DNA from 2 places in the Caldalkalibacillus uzonensis genome. Region 2 is predicted to be linked to the other one. Evidence: predicted binding sites of a transcription regulator. Region 2 holds the regulator's gene; the other holds the start of a gene.

Evidence for each region. The regulator LexA, encoded in region 2, represses DNA repair genes until DNA is damaged. The targets are predictions, from matches to a motif close to CGAACATATGTTCG.
Region 1: the regulator LexA is predicted to act here: its motif matches at 3,750-3,763, upstream of uvrB (excinuclease ABC subunit UvrB).

The regions. Positions count from the first base shown of each region.
Region 1 is NZ_JAUSUQ010000021.1:18,361-26,253, forward strand. It holds gene uvrA (excinuclease ABC subunit UvrA) at 1-1,653, opposite strand, end outside; gene uvrB (excinuclease ABC subunit UvrB) at 1,659-3,644, opposite strand; gene J2S00_RS18190 (glycerophosphodiester phosphodiesterase) at 3,849-4,592, shown strand; gene J2S00_RS18195 (zinc-dependent alcohol dehydrogenase) at 4,739-5,962, shown strand; gene J2S00_RS18200 (anhydro-N-acetylmuramic acid kinase) at 5,986-7,188, opposite strand; gene J2S00_RS18205 (hypothetical protein) at 7,195-7,353, opposite strand; gene nagZ (beta-N-acetylhexosaminidase) at 7,381-7,893, opposite strand, start outside.
Region 2 is NZ_JAUSUQ010000001.1:144,263-152,155, reverse strand. It holds gene pdxK (pyridoxine/pyridoxal/pyridoxamine kinase) at 1-480, shown strand, start outside; gene J2S00_RS00755 (metal-dependent hydrolase) at 591-1,142, shown strand; gene J2S00_RS00750 (undecaprenyl-diphosphate phosphatase) at 1,210-2,040, shown strand; gene J2S00_RS00745 (GerMN domain-containing protein) at 2,230-2,868, opposite strand; gene J2S00_RS00740 (DUF896 domain-containing protein) at 2,893-3,129, opposite strand; gene lexA (transcriptional repressor LexA) at 3,343-3,972, shown strand; gene glnA (type I glutamate--ammonia ligase) at 4,023-5,324, opposite strand; gene J2S00_RS00725 (MerR family transcriptional regulator) at 5,433-5,843, opposite strand; gene J2S00_RS00720 (methionine gamma-lyase family protein) at 5,997-7,280, opposite strand; gene hflX (GTPase HflX) at 7,319-7,893, opposite strand, start outside.

The sequences.
Region 1 (7,893 bases), on a different contig from region 2:
CATGGTATCCTCATCATGCTCCACCACCAGCAAGGTGTTACCCAAATCACGCATCTGTTCCAGCGTGCGGATTAAGCGGTCATTGTCCCGCTGGTGCAAGCCGATGGAAGGTTCATCAAGCACATAGAGAACCCCCATTAATTTAGAGCCGATCTGGGTGGCCAGACGAATGCGCTGGGCTTCGCCCCCGCTTAAGGTGCCGGCCGAACGGTTCAGGGTCAGATAGTCCAGGCCGACATCCACCAGGAAGCCAAGACGCTCCTCTATCTCGCGCAAGATGAGCTGAGCGATATGTTGCTCCTTCTCCGTCAAGGTTAGAGAAGCGAAAAACTGCTTCGCTTCGGCCACGGACAGGCGGGTCACATAATCAATATTTTTGCCGCCCACGGTGACGGCCAATGCTTCGGGGCGCAGCCTGGCCCCTTTACAGTTTGGACAAGCCTTGTTGCTCATGTACGCTTCAAGCTGTTCACGAATATAGTCCGAACCTGTTTCCTTATAGCGCCGCTCCACCTGATGGACCACCCCTTCAAAGGGGACGTGCTGCTCACGGACCTGGCCAAACTCATTTTCATAGCGGAAATAGAAGCGCTCCCCATTACTGCCATACAACAGAAGTTCTTGTTGATTCTGTGGCAGATCTTTAAAGGGAACGTCACGGTCTATGCCAAAATGGTCACACACAGAAGCCAGCAATTGTTCGTAATAGGGCGAGCTTGACCCTTCCCAAGGAGCAATGGCACCCTCGTTAATGGACAGGCTCGGGTCAGGGATGACCAGATCCGGGTCCACTTCCAAACGGCTGCCCAGTCCGTCACAGTGGGGGCAAGCCCCATACGGACTGTTAAATGAAAACAGGCGGGGAGCCAATTCCTCCATGCTGAAACCGCACTCCGGACAAGCCAGGTTGGAGCTGAACAGCAATTCTTCCTCACCGATCACATCGATCAGCACTTTACCCTCGGCAATGTCCAGGGCTGTTTCAATGGAGTCGGCCAAGCGGGAGGCGATCCCTTCTTTGACAATGATGCGGTCTACCACCACTTCAATGGTATGCTTCTTATTTTTCTCCAGCTTGATCTCCTCAGCCAGATCACGCACCTCACCATTAACCCTGACCCGCACAAAACCCTGTTTGGCAATCTGCTCCAACAATTTGGCGTGCTCACCCTTACGCCCGCGAACCACAGGAGCCAGAATTTGCAGCTTGGTCCGTTCAGGATACTCCAAAATGCGGTCCACTATCTGCTCTACTGTTTGTGAGGTGATCGGGATGCCGTGCGTGGGACAATGGGGCCGACCGATGCGGGCAAACAGCAGACGGAGGTAGTCATAGATCTCGGTGACCGTACCTACAGTGGACCGGGGGTTACGGCTGGTCGTCTTCTGATCAATGGAAATGGCCGGGGACAAACCTTCGATGGCATCCACATCCGGCTTATCCATTTGTCCCAAAAATTGGCGGGCATAGGCGGACAGGGATTCCACGTAGCGCCGCTGCCCCTCGGCGTAAATGGTATCAAAAGCCAGTGACGATTTGCCTGAGCCGGACAACCCCGTCAAAACCACGAACTGGTTGCGGGGGATCGTCACATCAATGTTTTTCAAGTTATGCACCCTGGCTCCTTTGACATAAATGGATCGGTTACTCATCTTCATCATCCTTCCAATTCCGCTTTCATTTCCAGGATCAGATCACGCAGTTCTGCTGCCCGTTCAAAGTTCAGATCCTTAGCCGCAGCTTTCATTTCTTTTTCCAGCTGCTTGATCAAGGCTTCCTTCTCTTTGCGCGACAGTTTCTCCACTTTGGGGGTTGGCTGGTACGCTGTCCTATCTTCAATCACTTTAGTCGCCTCAATGACATCGTAGACCGGCTTCACAATCGTTTTGGGGGTAATGCCGTGTTTTTTATTAAACGCTTCTTGGATTTGGCGGCGGCGCTGGGTCTCTTCAATAGCGACGCGCATCGACTCGGTGATTTGATCCGCATACATGATCACATGACCGTTGGCATTGCGGGCGGCACGGCCAATGGTCTGGATCAGGGAGCGTTCCGAACGGAGAAAACCTTCTTTGTCCGCATCCAGTATAGCCACGAGAGACACTTCCGGAATATCCAGCCCTTCCCTCAACAAATTAATGCCGACCAGCACGTCAAACACACCCAGGCGCAGTTCGCGGATAATGTGCATCCGCTCCAGCGTTTTAATCTCCGAGTGGAGATAGCGCACCTTGATACCGATCTCTTTCAGATAATCAGTTAAGTCTTCGGCCATCTTTTTGGTTAAGGTGGTGACCAGCACCCGCTCATTCTTTTTCACCCGGCCCTGAATCTCACCTAACAGGTCATCAATCTGGCCTTTGATGGGACGCACATCAATGGTGGGGTCCAGTAAGCCGGTGGGACGAATGATCTGCTCCACCACTTGGGGCGTCTGGGCCAGTTCATAGGGGCCGGGTGTGGCCGAGACATACAGCACCTGGTTAATATGCTGTTCAAACTCTTCAAAGCGCAAGGGACGGTTATCAGCCGCTGATGGTAAGCGGAAGCCGTGTTCAATCAGCACTTTTTTGCGGGCATGGTCGCCGTTGTACATCCCTCTGATCTGGGGAATGGTGACATGGGACTCGTCAATCACGATCAGAAAATCATCGGGGAAGTAGTCCAGCAAGGTGAACGGAGGCGCTCCAGCCGGTCGTCCGGTCAGGTGTCTGGAGTAGTTCTCAATACCGGAACAGAAGCCCATCTCAGCTAACATTTCCAGATCGTAACGAGTGCGTTGCTCCAGGCGCTGAGCTTCCAGTAATTTGCCCTGGTCCCTTAATTCCTCCAACCGCTCCTCCAGTTCAGCCTCGATGCTTTTGATCGCCCGTTTCATCTTCTCTTCACGGGTGACGAAGTGGGAGGCAGGGAAAATGGCCACATGCTGCCGCTCCCCGATCAGTTCCCCGGTCAAGACATCAATTTCAGTGATGCGGTCAATCTCATCGCCAAAAAATTCAACCCTGATGGCCTGTTCATCCCGTGAAGCAGGAAAAATTTCCACCACATCACCGCGCACCCGGAACGTCCCCCGGTGAAAATTGACATCGTTGCGTACATACTGAATATCGACCAGTTTGCGCAACACCTCGTCCCGGTCCTTTTCCATGCCTACACGGAGAGAAAGCACCAGATCCCGGTACTCCTCAGGAGAACCCAAACCGTAAATACAGGACACACTGGCCACAATAATCACATCCCGGCGTTCAAACAGGGCACTGGTGGCCGAGTGGCGCAGTTTATCAATTTCATCATTAATGCTGGCATCTTTTTCAATATAGGTATCGGTGTGAGGTATATATGCTTCAGGTTGATAATAATCATAATAACTGACAAAGTATTCTACAGCATTATGGGGGAAAAGCTCTTTCAATTCACTGTGCAACTGGGCAGCCAGCGTCTTGTTGTGGGCAATAACCAGCGTGGGCTTATTCACCTTGCTGATCACCTGCGCCACAGTAAATGTTTTCCCTGTTCCCGTTGCTCCCAGCAGTGTTTGATGTTTCTGGCCTGCTGCAATGCTTTCGACCAATTTGGCAATGGCCTGGGGCTGATCCCCTTGGGGCTCATACCTGGATACCAGTTGAAAACGGCCTTCCACTTGTCCCATCTCCTTTTTAAGCACTCACTCACGTTATTGTTAGCCGAACACTGTCTTCAATGCTAAAATTATAGCATACTTGACGGTCACGGTGACAATAATAAGCGAATATACGTTCCTTTTATCCTAGTTAACTTTTGAAAAAAATGAACTGTCATCAGGGTTATATATTTTTATCATCGTACAAATATGAGGGGTGACACCATGTCAGTGAACACATTAATCTTTGCCCATAGAGGAGCAAAGGGCACCCATCCTGAAAATACCATGATTGCTTTTCAAACGGCCGAGCAGCAAGGTGCAGACGGTATCGAGCTTGATGTTCAACTGAGCAAAGATGGTGTGCCTGTTGTTATTCATGATGAGACTGTGGACCGCACCACCAATGGCAGCGGCTGGGTCAAGGATATGACTTATCAAGAGCTGCAAACATTGGATGCAGGAAGCTGGTTTGATCCCTCCTTCACTGGACAACGCATACCCACATTGAATGAGGTGTTAGCATGGGTCCGGGATACGCCGTTACTGATTAATATTGAGTTAAAAAACGGCATTGTACCTTATCCCAATCTGGAGCAGATCGTCATTGATCTGGTTCACCGCTATCAACTGGAAAAGCGTGTTATCCTCTCTTCGTTCAATCATTACAGTTTGGTGGACATTCACAGATTGGCCCCCCATTTGGAAACGGCCATTTTATATATGGAAGGATTATATGAACCTTGGCATTACGCCAGGCGGATCGGGGCCAGCGCCCTCCACTGCTATTTGCCTGCCGCTGTACCGAAGATGATTGAAGAAGCTAAACGGGCGGGTATGCCTTTACGGCCTTTTACTGTGAATCGGGAGGAAGATATCAGCTCCTTGATGCAGGCCGGTTGTGCTGCCATTTTTACCGACTGGCCTGAAAGAGCCCGCAACATCCGCCAAACGTTGTCCCACTCTTAACTGGAAAATGCATGCTTTCAGCGCCATGATTGTTTCGACATTTCCCGGGAAAAACATCTCCTTTTCGTCCCTTTTACAGTTTCACAGATTACACAGACAACATATTGACAAAAATAGGGACTAGAAATGTAATGCAGGAGGTTCACATGAAAGCTATCGTCTATGATTTTTCTATCCCTAAATATGTGGCTGCGAAAGGATTGGGTAGATACATACCCTCTCTCTATTACGGAAAACCATCAGCCTTGAAACTGAAGGAAGTGGACACCCCCACCCTGCCCGGCCCACGGTGGATCAAAGTGAAGCCCATCCTGTCCGGCATTTGCGGCACTGACATGGGCGCTATTTTTTACAAATCTTCACCCTCTTTGACACCCTTTACATCGTTTCCGTCCATTCTGGGCCATGAGGTGGTTGGGATTGTCACCGCAACCGGTCCTGCAGTGACCCGTGTCAAACCAGGAGACCGTATCGCTATTGATCCCTTTATCTCCTGTGCAGTGCGGGGGATTGCCGAACCGTGTCCCGCCTGTCAAGCAGGGTTGCACTGTTTATGCCGCCATAGCGGCAGTTCTAATGGGCTCTCCCCAGGCATGATTATGGGCTTTTGCCGGGATTTGCCCGGCGCCTGGGCTGAAGCGTTTGTCGCTCATGAATCAATGGCCATCTCCGTGCCGGATGATCTGCCTGACCGGCTGGCTGTCCTGATTGAGCCACTTAGTGTGGGATTGCATGCTGTCCTACGCCGTCCACCGCAGGCAGGGGAACGGGTGCTGGTCATTGGGGGTGGCATGATGGCCTTTGCCGTGATCGCTGCCTTGCACCTCTTAGACATCCCATGCCAGATAACCCATTATTGCCGCAGAACTTTCCAAAAAAAAATGTCCCGCCAACTGGGGACAGACAAAGTTGTACAAAACAAAAAAGAGCTGGAAGAAGACCTGCTCACGATCCCGTCAACCGGCAAATATCAGCCCCTGATCGGGCCCAGTGTCTATACAGGCGGCTATGATGTGGTCTATGATTGTGTCGGTACCCGCCAAACATTGCATGACGCCGTTCATGTGGCCCGCGATCGGGGACAAATTGTCCTGGTTGGGGCAGCAGGAAAAATTCCTCCTCTAGATTGGACGTTTGTCTGGGCCAAGGAACTCTCTATCCACGGTTCACTGGGATATGGGAAAGAAAAGTGGCAGGGAGAAGAGCTGTCCACTCATGACCTGTTGATTCGTTTGCTGCTTCAGCATCCCGGCTATCCGCTGGAGGATCTCGTCACGCATGAATTCCCGCTGGAAGAGTATCAAGAGGCCATAAAAGCCAATGCAGACCGGGGGTCTTATCAATCGATTAAAACGGTGTTTAGGATCTAGGCTGGCACATTGTTCAAAACCGGTCACAACCCCGATCCATCAACCATCACTTGCGAGGGAAAGACTATCTTGCCCATGGGAACCCTTTTCTTGGCCCCGGTTGCTGAGGGAAGGTTATTGGCGTTGCCACACAGCAACTCATAACCCAAAACTGCAAACACAATTGCCTCCTTCGCATCACTGGGAAAGCCAAGCTTTTCAAACGGAAGAACATTAATTTTCAGCTTTTCACTGAGCATTCCAACAAGGGCTCTATTATGCCTTCCTCCACCACTAATATATATTTCATCCGTTTTCATTTTAGGATGTACAAACTGTTCAAGATTGGCTGTAATACCAGAGACCGTATAAGCTGTTATGGTGGCTACGATGTCTACATCTGATAATCCTCTCCGCTTTCCTTGTTCATACAATTTCCGGGCATAAGCAGTGTGATAGTATTCCCTTCCGGTACTTTTGGGAGGGGATTTTAACAGATAGGAATCTTGGGCGATGATGTCAGACAGCCACTTTTCATCAACATGTCCCTGCAAAGCGATTTGTCCGTCTAGATCAAAAGATTGCTGACCCTGCGTCGACAAATAAACCATTTGATCAATCAGTACATTGCCTGGGCCCGTATCAAAAGCGATAACATGTTCAGGTGCGGCGGCGGCCGGTATGCAAGTCACATTGCTGATTCCGCCAACATTTAACAACACCCGTCCATTCCTGTTATGTCTAAACAAAACGTAATCCACATAGGGCACCAATGGTGCCCCCTGCCCCCCTGCCGCCATATCATGCGGACGAAAATCGCCTATGGTCAGACATCCTGTTTCTTCAGCAATAACCGCCAATTCTCCTATTTGTAATGTAGCCCTGTTCCCGGGGGCATGATAAATGGTTTGCCCGTGAGAGCAAACCAGGTCAATATCATCCTGTCTCATTCCTGCTTGACGAATGGCGTGCAAGGCCGCTTGGGCCAACTTGTGACCCAACCAGACATTCATGGTGCAAATCCGGTCGACGGAAGACATTCCTGGCTGGCATAATCCTAACAGTTCCTCCCTCTCCCTTGGTGTGAAGGGTAAAGTCCAAAAATGAAGGAGGCGGACCTTAAGATCCTGATTAACCCCTTCAATTTCAACTACCGCAGCATCTATCCCATCCAAAGAAGTTCCGGACATCAAACCCACAACCCGTTTAACCTGTTTGTCCCTCACGCTCTGCAGCCACTTAATCACCCTTCTTCACCCTACCGTTCCAATTATCTTTGTGGCCCCTTTAGCATTGGCCAGCTTCAAGATAGATTTACATAATTGTTCCGAGGGAGGAAGATGAGGGAGCATTTCTTTCAATATGATTAATCCACCTGAGGTCGGTGAGAAAGCTTTGGCTGGTGACTTCATCTTATCACATCCTTTTGGTTTCACGGCTTACGGAGAAAACAATGTATTGGATGGAAGCGTGATGGGTAATCTGCCGCTGACACTTTCCAGCCCCAATAATGCTTGTGCTGTTAGCTTTAAGGCAGTTTCCGTGTACTCATAAGTGGCTATGTACACATCCACATCAGGCAGATAAGCCTGATCATAAGGGCTTTTCATCGCTACAACAATCATCTTTTTATTTAATTTCTTCAATTTTTGTATCAGCTTGGCCTGATCCGGTGATTGAGCCACGGAAAGGGTTCCTGCAATAAGTATCTCAAACCGATTTGCTCTTTGAATCAATTGATTAATTTTTTCTTCCGCCAAAGGATAGGCCACTTGCTCTATCTCTGCAGTGGGCACAAGCTGATGAAACTCATCAGCAAATACCCTGCAATCGTAGCGTTTATCTTCTACCAAGGTCTGGATATCTTGTTCCGGGTACAAGATTAACATCTTAGCCGAGGGATCTAATGGCAGCTGTTCTTGTCCTTTAACAATGGTAATGCCTTGGCGGTA
Region 2 (7,893 bases):
TGTAAAGGGGCTGACGAACCTGTTAATCCTGACGCTGCTGCCAGTTTAAGGGACGTGCTTGTGCCAAAAGCAACCGTTGTTACGCCTAATTTGTTTGAGGCCGCACAGTTGAGCCAACGCCCTGCTATTAATTCCATCGATGATATGAAAGAGGCAGCAACAATCATTCATCAATTAGGCCCCCGTTACGTAGTCATCAAAGGCGGAAAATTAAAAAATGATAAGGCAGTTGATCTTTTGTATGATGGCCAGTCTTTTGAACTTTTGGAGTGGGACCGGGTGGATACGGCATATACTCACGGCGCCGGTTGTACATTTGCAGCCATCATTGCTGCTGAGCTGGCTAAAGGAGCTTCTGTTAAGGTAGCTGTGCATCAAGCCAAAAAATACATTACACTGGCTATCCGTCAAGGATTTAAGTTGAATCAATATGTTGGCTCTATTAACCATCTTGCTCTAAATAATTCCTCACATGCTTGAAGCATTGCACAACATGCCAAACTGTTCAATCCACCCATGACACGGTAGCGTCAGGGTGGAATATTTTTTGTTTTGTCCATCAAAGTAAGTGGGTTGAAAGGAGATTCAGCTTGGTTGCCTCAACACATGAATCATTTGGCCTGATGTGGGGCCTGCTGACTATTATGTTTATGCAATCATCGGGTACGCTCCCTTTTACTGATCCTTTAAGTTATGGTTTTTTTCTCATTTTAGTGCTCATAGGCAGCATTTTTCCCGATATTGATAAATTCCGCTCCCGGTTAGGACGCAAGTTGTGGTTTCTGTCTGCCTTCATCAGTGTATTGTTTAGCCACCGTGGGTTCACCCATTCCCTGCTTTTTATTGTTATCATGGGAGTTAGCAGTTTGTGGGTTACACAGGCTTTAGATGTCCATCCTGTTTATGCGCTGGGTTGGACCCTTGGCGTTGCCTGCCATGTGGCAGGAGATTTTATGACCAAGGGAGGGGTGGCTTTATTATATCCTTATAAAAAACGATTTGCCTTTCCCCTCTCCATTCGAACCGGCAGCTTAACTGAACGGGGAATACTCTTTGTTCTTGTTATGATCAATCTCTACTTGTTTTTGTTACTGTTAACAAATATAAAACTGCCTGTCATAAATCTGTTTGTCGTTCCATAGAGTTGTGATAAAATGTGTTTTGTGTGACTAGTTTTGGTTAATTATGTTGGAAGGGAGACTCTTCTACATGTCATTACTTGAAGCGCTCATTTTAGGAATCGTTCAAGGCATTACAGAGTTTTTGCCCATCTCAAGTACGGCTCATATTGTCATTACTTCTTTGCTGCTAGATTTGCCGTTCCCAGGTCTGGTTATGGAGATCTTCTTACACTTGGCATCTGTGCTGGCTGTCATTATTTATTTCCGCCGCGATTTAGCCCAAATCATTACAGGATTTTTTGCTTTCATACGTTACCGTTCTCCTCATGATAAAGTTTCGTTTATATTCAGTATCTATATTATTATCGCCACGATGATCACTGGAGTGTTAGGTGTGATTCTGACCGATTTTATCGCAGAATCTCTAAAAACCCCCCCTGTTATTGCCATTTCATTAGTTGTGACAGGAAGTTTGCTTATTTTTATAGAACGTTTTCATCGCTACGGTAATAAAAATGAAGAAACAATGGGCTTAAAAGATACCTTTGTAGTTGCCTTGGGCCAAACGCTAGCCGTCATCCCTGGCATCTCCCGTTCAGGTGCCACTTTGGTTGCTGCCTTATGGACAGGATTAAACAGGGAAACAGCTGTACGCTTTTCGTTTTTGCTGGCTATTCCCGTTATTTTAGGCTCAACTGTATTACTGGTGAAAGACTTCGAACCGGGATTGGTTAATGAAATTGGTATTATCCCGTTGGTCATTGCTTTTATTGCTTCCTTTATCTTCTCCATCATCGGGATCATTTGGTTAATTGATTTCTTGAAAAAAAGCCGTCTGATTTACTTTGCCATCTATTGTTATATCCTGGCTGCCTTTGTTTACTTCTACCTTGATCGTTCACTGATTATTGATTTATAACTATGGTTAAAGAATACCCGACCGGCGGGCCGGACGTATACTTTACCTACGTGCGTAGGTCATCGTTTCCATACAATGATAACAATATAATTAGCCCAAAGAAAAAGCTGACTCTTTGTTGCGGAGCCAGCTTTTATTTCAAGCAAAAACATTTTTCGTCTAAGTCAGTATCCGGTGTTTTTGAATAACTTACTGGGTAGAATAGACTTCAGTATCTACCGAAATAGGTTCTTCAATACTGATATGACCAGCCAGTGTTTCTTGTTTTTCTCCATCAACCAATAATTGAATCTGTTCAATACCGTCGACTTGGGCGAATGTCTGCAACAGTGTTTGGATCGCAAATCCTTCTGCACTTGAACCAAAATAAACACCTTCATGCATGGATACATCGATAACTAAGGTCGAACCTTCCAATCTCATATCATTCAGACTAAAATTTTCCCACAGGGCAATGGCCTTATCTGTCTGTGGATGTTGTAAATGATCCCAAACGGCGCGCATTTTCCCCTCTTCGTCTTCAAACATCACTTCATGTTGCTCTTCGACTAATTCTAACAAGTCTTCATCCGTATAGTAAAAAGTCATGGTCACAATTTCACCCTGTTGTTCGTTATTGCCGTTCTCGGCTTCATCCTGTTCTTCTGTACCAGCTTCCTCTTCACTTGATTCGTTTGCTACAGTTTCTTCTTCTGTTTCCTGGCCCGTTTCTTCTGCATCTCCTGCTCCCGTTTGCGTATCGATTGTTCCCTGGCCACAGGCAGCCAAGACCAGTACCATCATACAAGCGGTGAAAAAGAGCAACTTCCGTCTGCTTTCTCTATTCATTTTGTCTGTTGCCACTCCTTTGATTTAATGTTGTTTTTTATATCTCTGTTGTTCTTTTTTCAACTTATCTGGTGTTACATCTCTTCCTGTTGGGTCAATCACTTTTAAACCCATTAAATTACTTTTGAATGAAGAACGGAAGGACTGGATATATTCTTGGCGCAGCTGAGCTTGCTCTTCCTTCTCCTCTGCTGTTAGCCCTTTTTGCTTTGCTTTTTGTGCCAACTGGTTAATCCGGTCTAGTTTTGCCTTGGATAGCATATCGATCCCCTTTGCTTAAGAATGTCCATATTATTACAGTAATACTTTTAAATGATTTCGTCAATCGATAATCCACATCACTCGAACTTACGTTTGTATTCGTCCCTTACATTTGATATAATATCTCATAAGTATACATAGTTAAAACTTACCATCTTCATTCGTCCAGTTTTCTTGTGTGCATTTTATTTCTTGGTATTGAGGTGAAAATTGATGTCCACATTATCCAAACGCCAAAAGCTGATCCTGGATTTTATTAAAAAGGAAGTGCGGGAAAAAGGGTATCCTCCATCAGTCCGTGAAATCGGTGAAGCAGTAGGATTGGCTTCCAGCTCTACTGTCCATGGTCACTTGTCCCGGCTCGAGAAAAAGGGATATATACGCCGTAATCCCACCAAACCCAGAGCCATTGAAGTTTTGGACGATGACATGCGCACCCAGCCTCAACCCGAATCGATTAGCACCACTTATGTGCCGGTGATCGGGAAAGTCACAGCGGGACAACCCATCACAGCAGTGGAAAATATTGAAGAATATTTTCCACTGCCAGATAAATTTGCCACTGACCCCAGTGAGTTGTTTATGCTCGTTGTCCAGGGTGACAGTATGATTGAAGCGGGTATCTATGACCGGGACTATGTCATTGTCCGCAAACAAAATTATGCTGACAACGGCGATATTGTCGTGGCTATGACTGAGGAAGATGAGGCTACTGTAAAACGGTTTTTCAAAGAGAAAAATGTGATCCGCCTACAGCCGGAAAACGCTGCACTGGAGCCCATCATCCTTAAAGACGTGACCATCTTGGGTAAAGTAATCGGGGTTTTTCGCCATATTCACTAAATAAACCGCAAAACGATGAGGGGAACAGCACTGGCTGTTCCCCTTCATTGTTAATATTGGGTCATGTATTGATCTCTTTCCCAAGGATGGACTTGAGTTCTGAACATATCCCATTCGATTTCTTTGGCCTCAACAAAGTGTGTAAAAGCATGTTCACCCAATGCATTGACGATCACTTCATCTTGTTTCAGCTCATCAATCGCTTCTTTTAATGTGGATGGTAAGCTTTCAATACCCGCTTCAGCACGATCTTGTTCATTCATGACATAAATATTACGGTCTGTGGCCTCTGGTAAAGGCAGCTTGTTCTTGATACCGTCCAAACCAGCGGCAAGCATGGCCGCCAGCGCTAAGTACGGATTGGCAGCAGGGTCAGGATTACGCAATTCCACACGGGTGCTCAATCCGCGTGAAGCAGGAATACGAATCAACGGGCTGCGGTTTTTGGCAGACCAGGCAATGTAGCACGGCGCCTCATAGCCAGGAACCAAACGTTTATATGAGTTGACAGTCGGATTGGTAATGGCAGCGAATGCTTTGGCGTGTTTTAAGAGCCCAGCCAAAAAATGCTTTGCAGTTTCACTTAAACCCAATGGATCGTTTTCGTCATAAAAGGCATTCTCATTGCCGCGGAATAAGGACAGATGGCAGTGCATGCCAGACCCGTTAATACCATAGATGGGTTTGGGCATAAAAGTGGCGTGCAAACCGTGTTTCCTGGCGATTGTTTTAACCACTAATTTAAAAGTTTGGATGTAATCTGCAGCTGTCACAGCATCAGCATATTTAAAGTCAATTTCGTGCTGGCCTGGCGCCACTTCGTGGTGAGAAGCTTCTATTTCAAAGCCCATTTTTTCCAGGGTCAATACAATATCCCGGCGGCAGTTTTCACCCAGATCAAGGGGTGCCAAGTCAAAGTAGCCACCGTCATCATTGACGTCCAATGTAGGTTCTAAATTTTCATTGGTCTTAAACAGGAAGAATTCCGGCTCAGGACCAACATTCATCGTTGAAAAGCCCATATCCTGAGCTTGTTTAAGCACCCGTTTCAATACGCCGCGCGGATCTCCGGCAAAAGGTGTACCGTCCGGATTATAAACATCACAAATCAAACGGGCCACCTTACCTTCATCCGTAATCCAGGGGAAGATCATCCAGGTATCCAGTTCAGGATACAGATACATGTCCGATTCTTCAATACGGACAAATCCTTCAATGGATGAACCATCAAACATCATTTTGTTGTCCAGTGCTTTAGGCAGCTGGCTGACGGGAATCTCTACGTTTTTAATGGTTCCCAACAAGTCCGTAAACTGGAGACGGATAAAGCGGACATTTTCCTCCTCTGCCATTCTTAAAATGTCATCTTTGGTGTAGTTCTTAGTCACAGCAGGTTCCCCTCCCTAGTGATGATGAATCTATTTTTAAAAAATAGAACACAGAAGAAATGAGCGAAAGGATCAGGACCGGAAAAAGCGGGACAATTCCCCTTGGATGAGGGACGCTTTTTCTTTTGATAAGCCGCTTAATAACTCCTGTTTTAGCAATCTGTGAACTTCTTCGTCTGTCAAGTCACGCTTCTTTTTCTTGTTTTCAGTTTCTTCCGGTACCAGATTGGCTTCAGGCGCTTTTTTATTTTCGTAAATCGCCTTAATGCCAGCGATATTGACTCCCTGGTCAATTAACTCTTTAATCTCCAACAAACGGTCAATATCGTTTAAAGAAAAAATGCGCTGATTTCCTTTATTGCGTGCAGGCTTGATTAATCCCTGCTCTTCATAATACCTAATCTGCCGGGCGGTTAAATCGGTCAGCTTCATCACAATCCCAATGGGAAAAAGGGCCATATTGCGACGAATCTCTTGGGTCATCAAGATCGCCTCCACTATATTAAAATCCAAGCCCTTGTTAAAAAATTGTTTGAATCTTTAACCTATCCCTAGTGTACGTGAAGTAAACTATGTTGTCAATATGATGTTAAGTATTTTTACATAAAAAGAGTCCAAGTGTTGGACTCCAAAAATCTAAATGTTTAACAAATCTTTTTCCAATAGCTCGTTAAGCGCTGTAAGGATGCCGATCTTAACATGCTCATAGGTCAAACCGCCCTGGACAAAACCTAAATACGGGGGGCGCAACGGGCCATCAGCTGAAAGCTCAATACTAGCCCCTTGGATAAAAGTGCCTGCTGCCATAATAATCTCATCCTCGTATCCGGGCATTGGGCTGGGGTAGGGAACAACATGAGCATTAATGGGAGACGCTTTTTGGATCCCCTGGCAGAAGGCAATTAATTTTTCCCTGGAGTTAAATTGGATGGATTGAATCAAATCGGTTCTTTTTTCATCCCATACTGGGGTGGTTTGAAATCCTAGATCTGCCAGTAAAGCGGAGGAAAAGATGGCACCTTTTAATGCCTCTCCCACGATATGTGGGGCAAGAAACAGGCCTTGATACATCTCGGGAAGCGTATTCAGATTAGCGCCTCCTTCTAAGCCAATGCCAGGTGCGAACAGGCGGGTGCCTACCCGTTCGATCAGTGTTTGTTTGCCAACGATATACCCTCCGCTGCGAACCAAACCACCCCCGGGATTTTTAATCAATGAACCAGCCATGATATCCGCTCCGACCTGAGTCGGTTCCCGCTCCTCCACAAATTCACCGTAACAGTTATCAACAAAAATGATCACGTCAGGTTTAACCTTCCTGACCAGGGTAATCATGTCCTGGATCTGGTCAATGTTAAATGAAGGACGGTCCGCATACCCCCTTGAACGCTGTATGCCGATCACCTTGGTCCGTTCGGAGATGACCCTTTGAATACCCTCCGGGTCAATTTCACCTTCTTTCGTCAAGGAAACCTCCTGATAACCAATGCCAAAGTCGGCTAAAGAGCCTGGCACAGGTGATCCTTCAGCTGCCTGTCCAATCACCTGCTCCAGGGTGTCATACGGCTTACCAGTGATATAAACCAGTTCATCACCCGGTCTTAACAGTCCAAACAGGCAGGTCGCGATGGCATGTGTGCCTGAAATAAGTTGGGGACGCACAATAGCGGCCTCTGTATGAAAGATGGTGGCGTAAACTTTTTCCAGTATCTCCCGCCCCATATCATCGTAGCCATAACCCGTACTGGGCGCAAAATGATGATCCCCTACTTCATGGTCACGAAAAGCATGCAGAACCTTCCATTGGTTCAGTTCAACCGTGCGCCGAATCTGATCCAACACTGGCCTGATTTTGGCTTCTGCTTGTTCCACGTAAGGTTGCAATTGTTTGCCGTAACTCAGTTGCTCATAAAGGTTCATGTGTTCCTGTCTCCTTGCTAACTGTATCATATTGCCAATTATCGGATTTGATAGGAGGCTAGTTTTTCCTGTAACGGGTGATGAGCCGGTAAATACAAATGAAGTCGGTAGGCTTCCTGTTCATCATCCCAGTCAAGTCGCTCCACAAAGCCTGCCTGTCGCAGTTTGGGAATGAGATGGGCTTCACTGGCAGGAAGCAGCAGCTCATGAAGGTGCATCTCTTGTTTCAAGACAGTTTCAATACATGCCCTCACCTTCCGGCAATCGTCAGCATGAAAGGCGCTAATGTACAGATCTTCTGGACGCACCAGAAGATCAGGAGCTGGGGGAAGATCTCTTTTATTATAAATCCGCACAACGGGAATATGTCCGGCCTCAAGCTCCGTTAACAAGGACTCCACCACTTCAATCTGATCCTGATGATCCTCATCATGGCTGTCAATCACATGCAGGATCAGATCTGCCTCTCTGACTTCTTCGAGTGTGGAGCGGAATGCAGCAACGAGCGTGGTGGGCAGATCCCGAATAAATCCGACGGTGTCGGTTAACAGAACGGTGTACCCAGAAGGTAACCGCATTTGCTTGGTTAATGGATCTAAAGTGGCAAACAGCT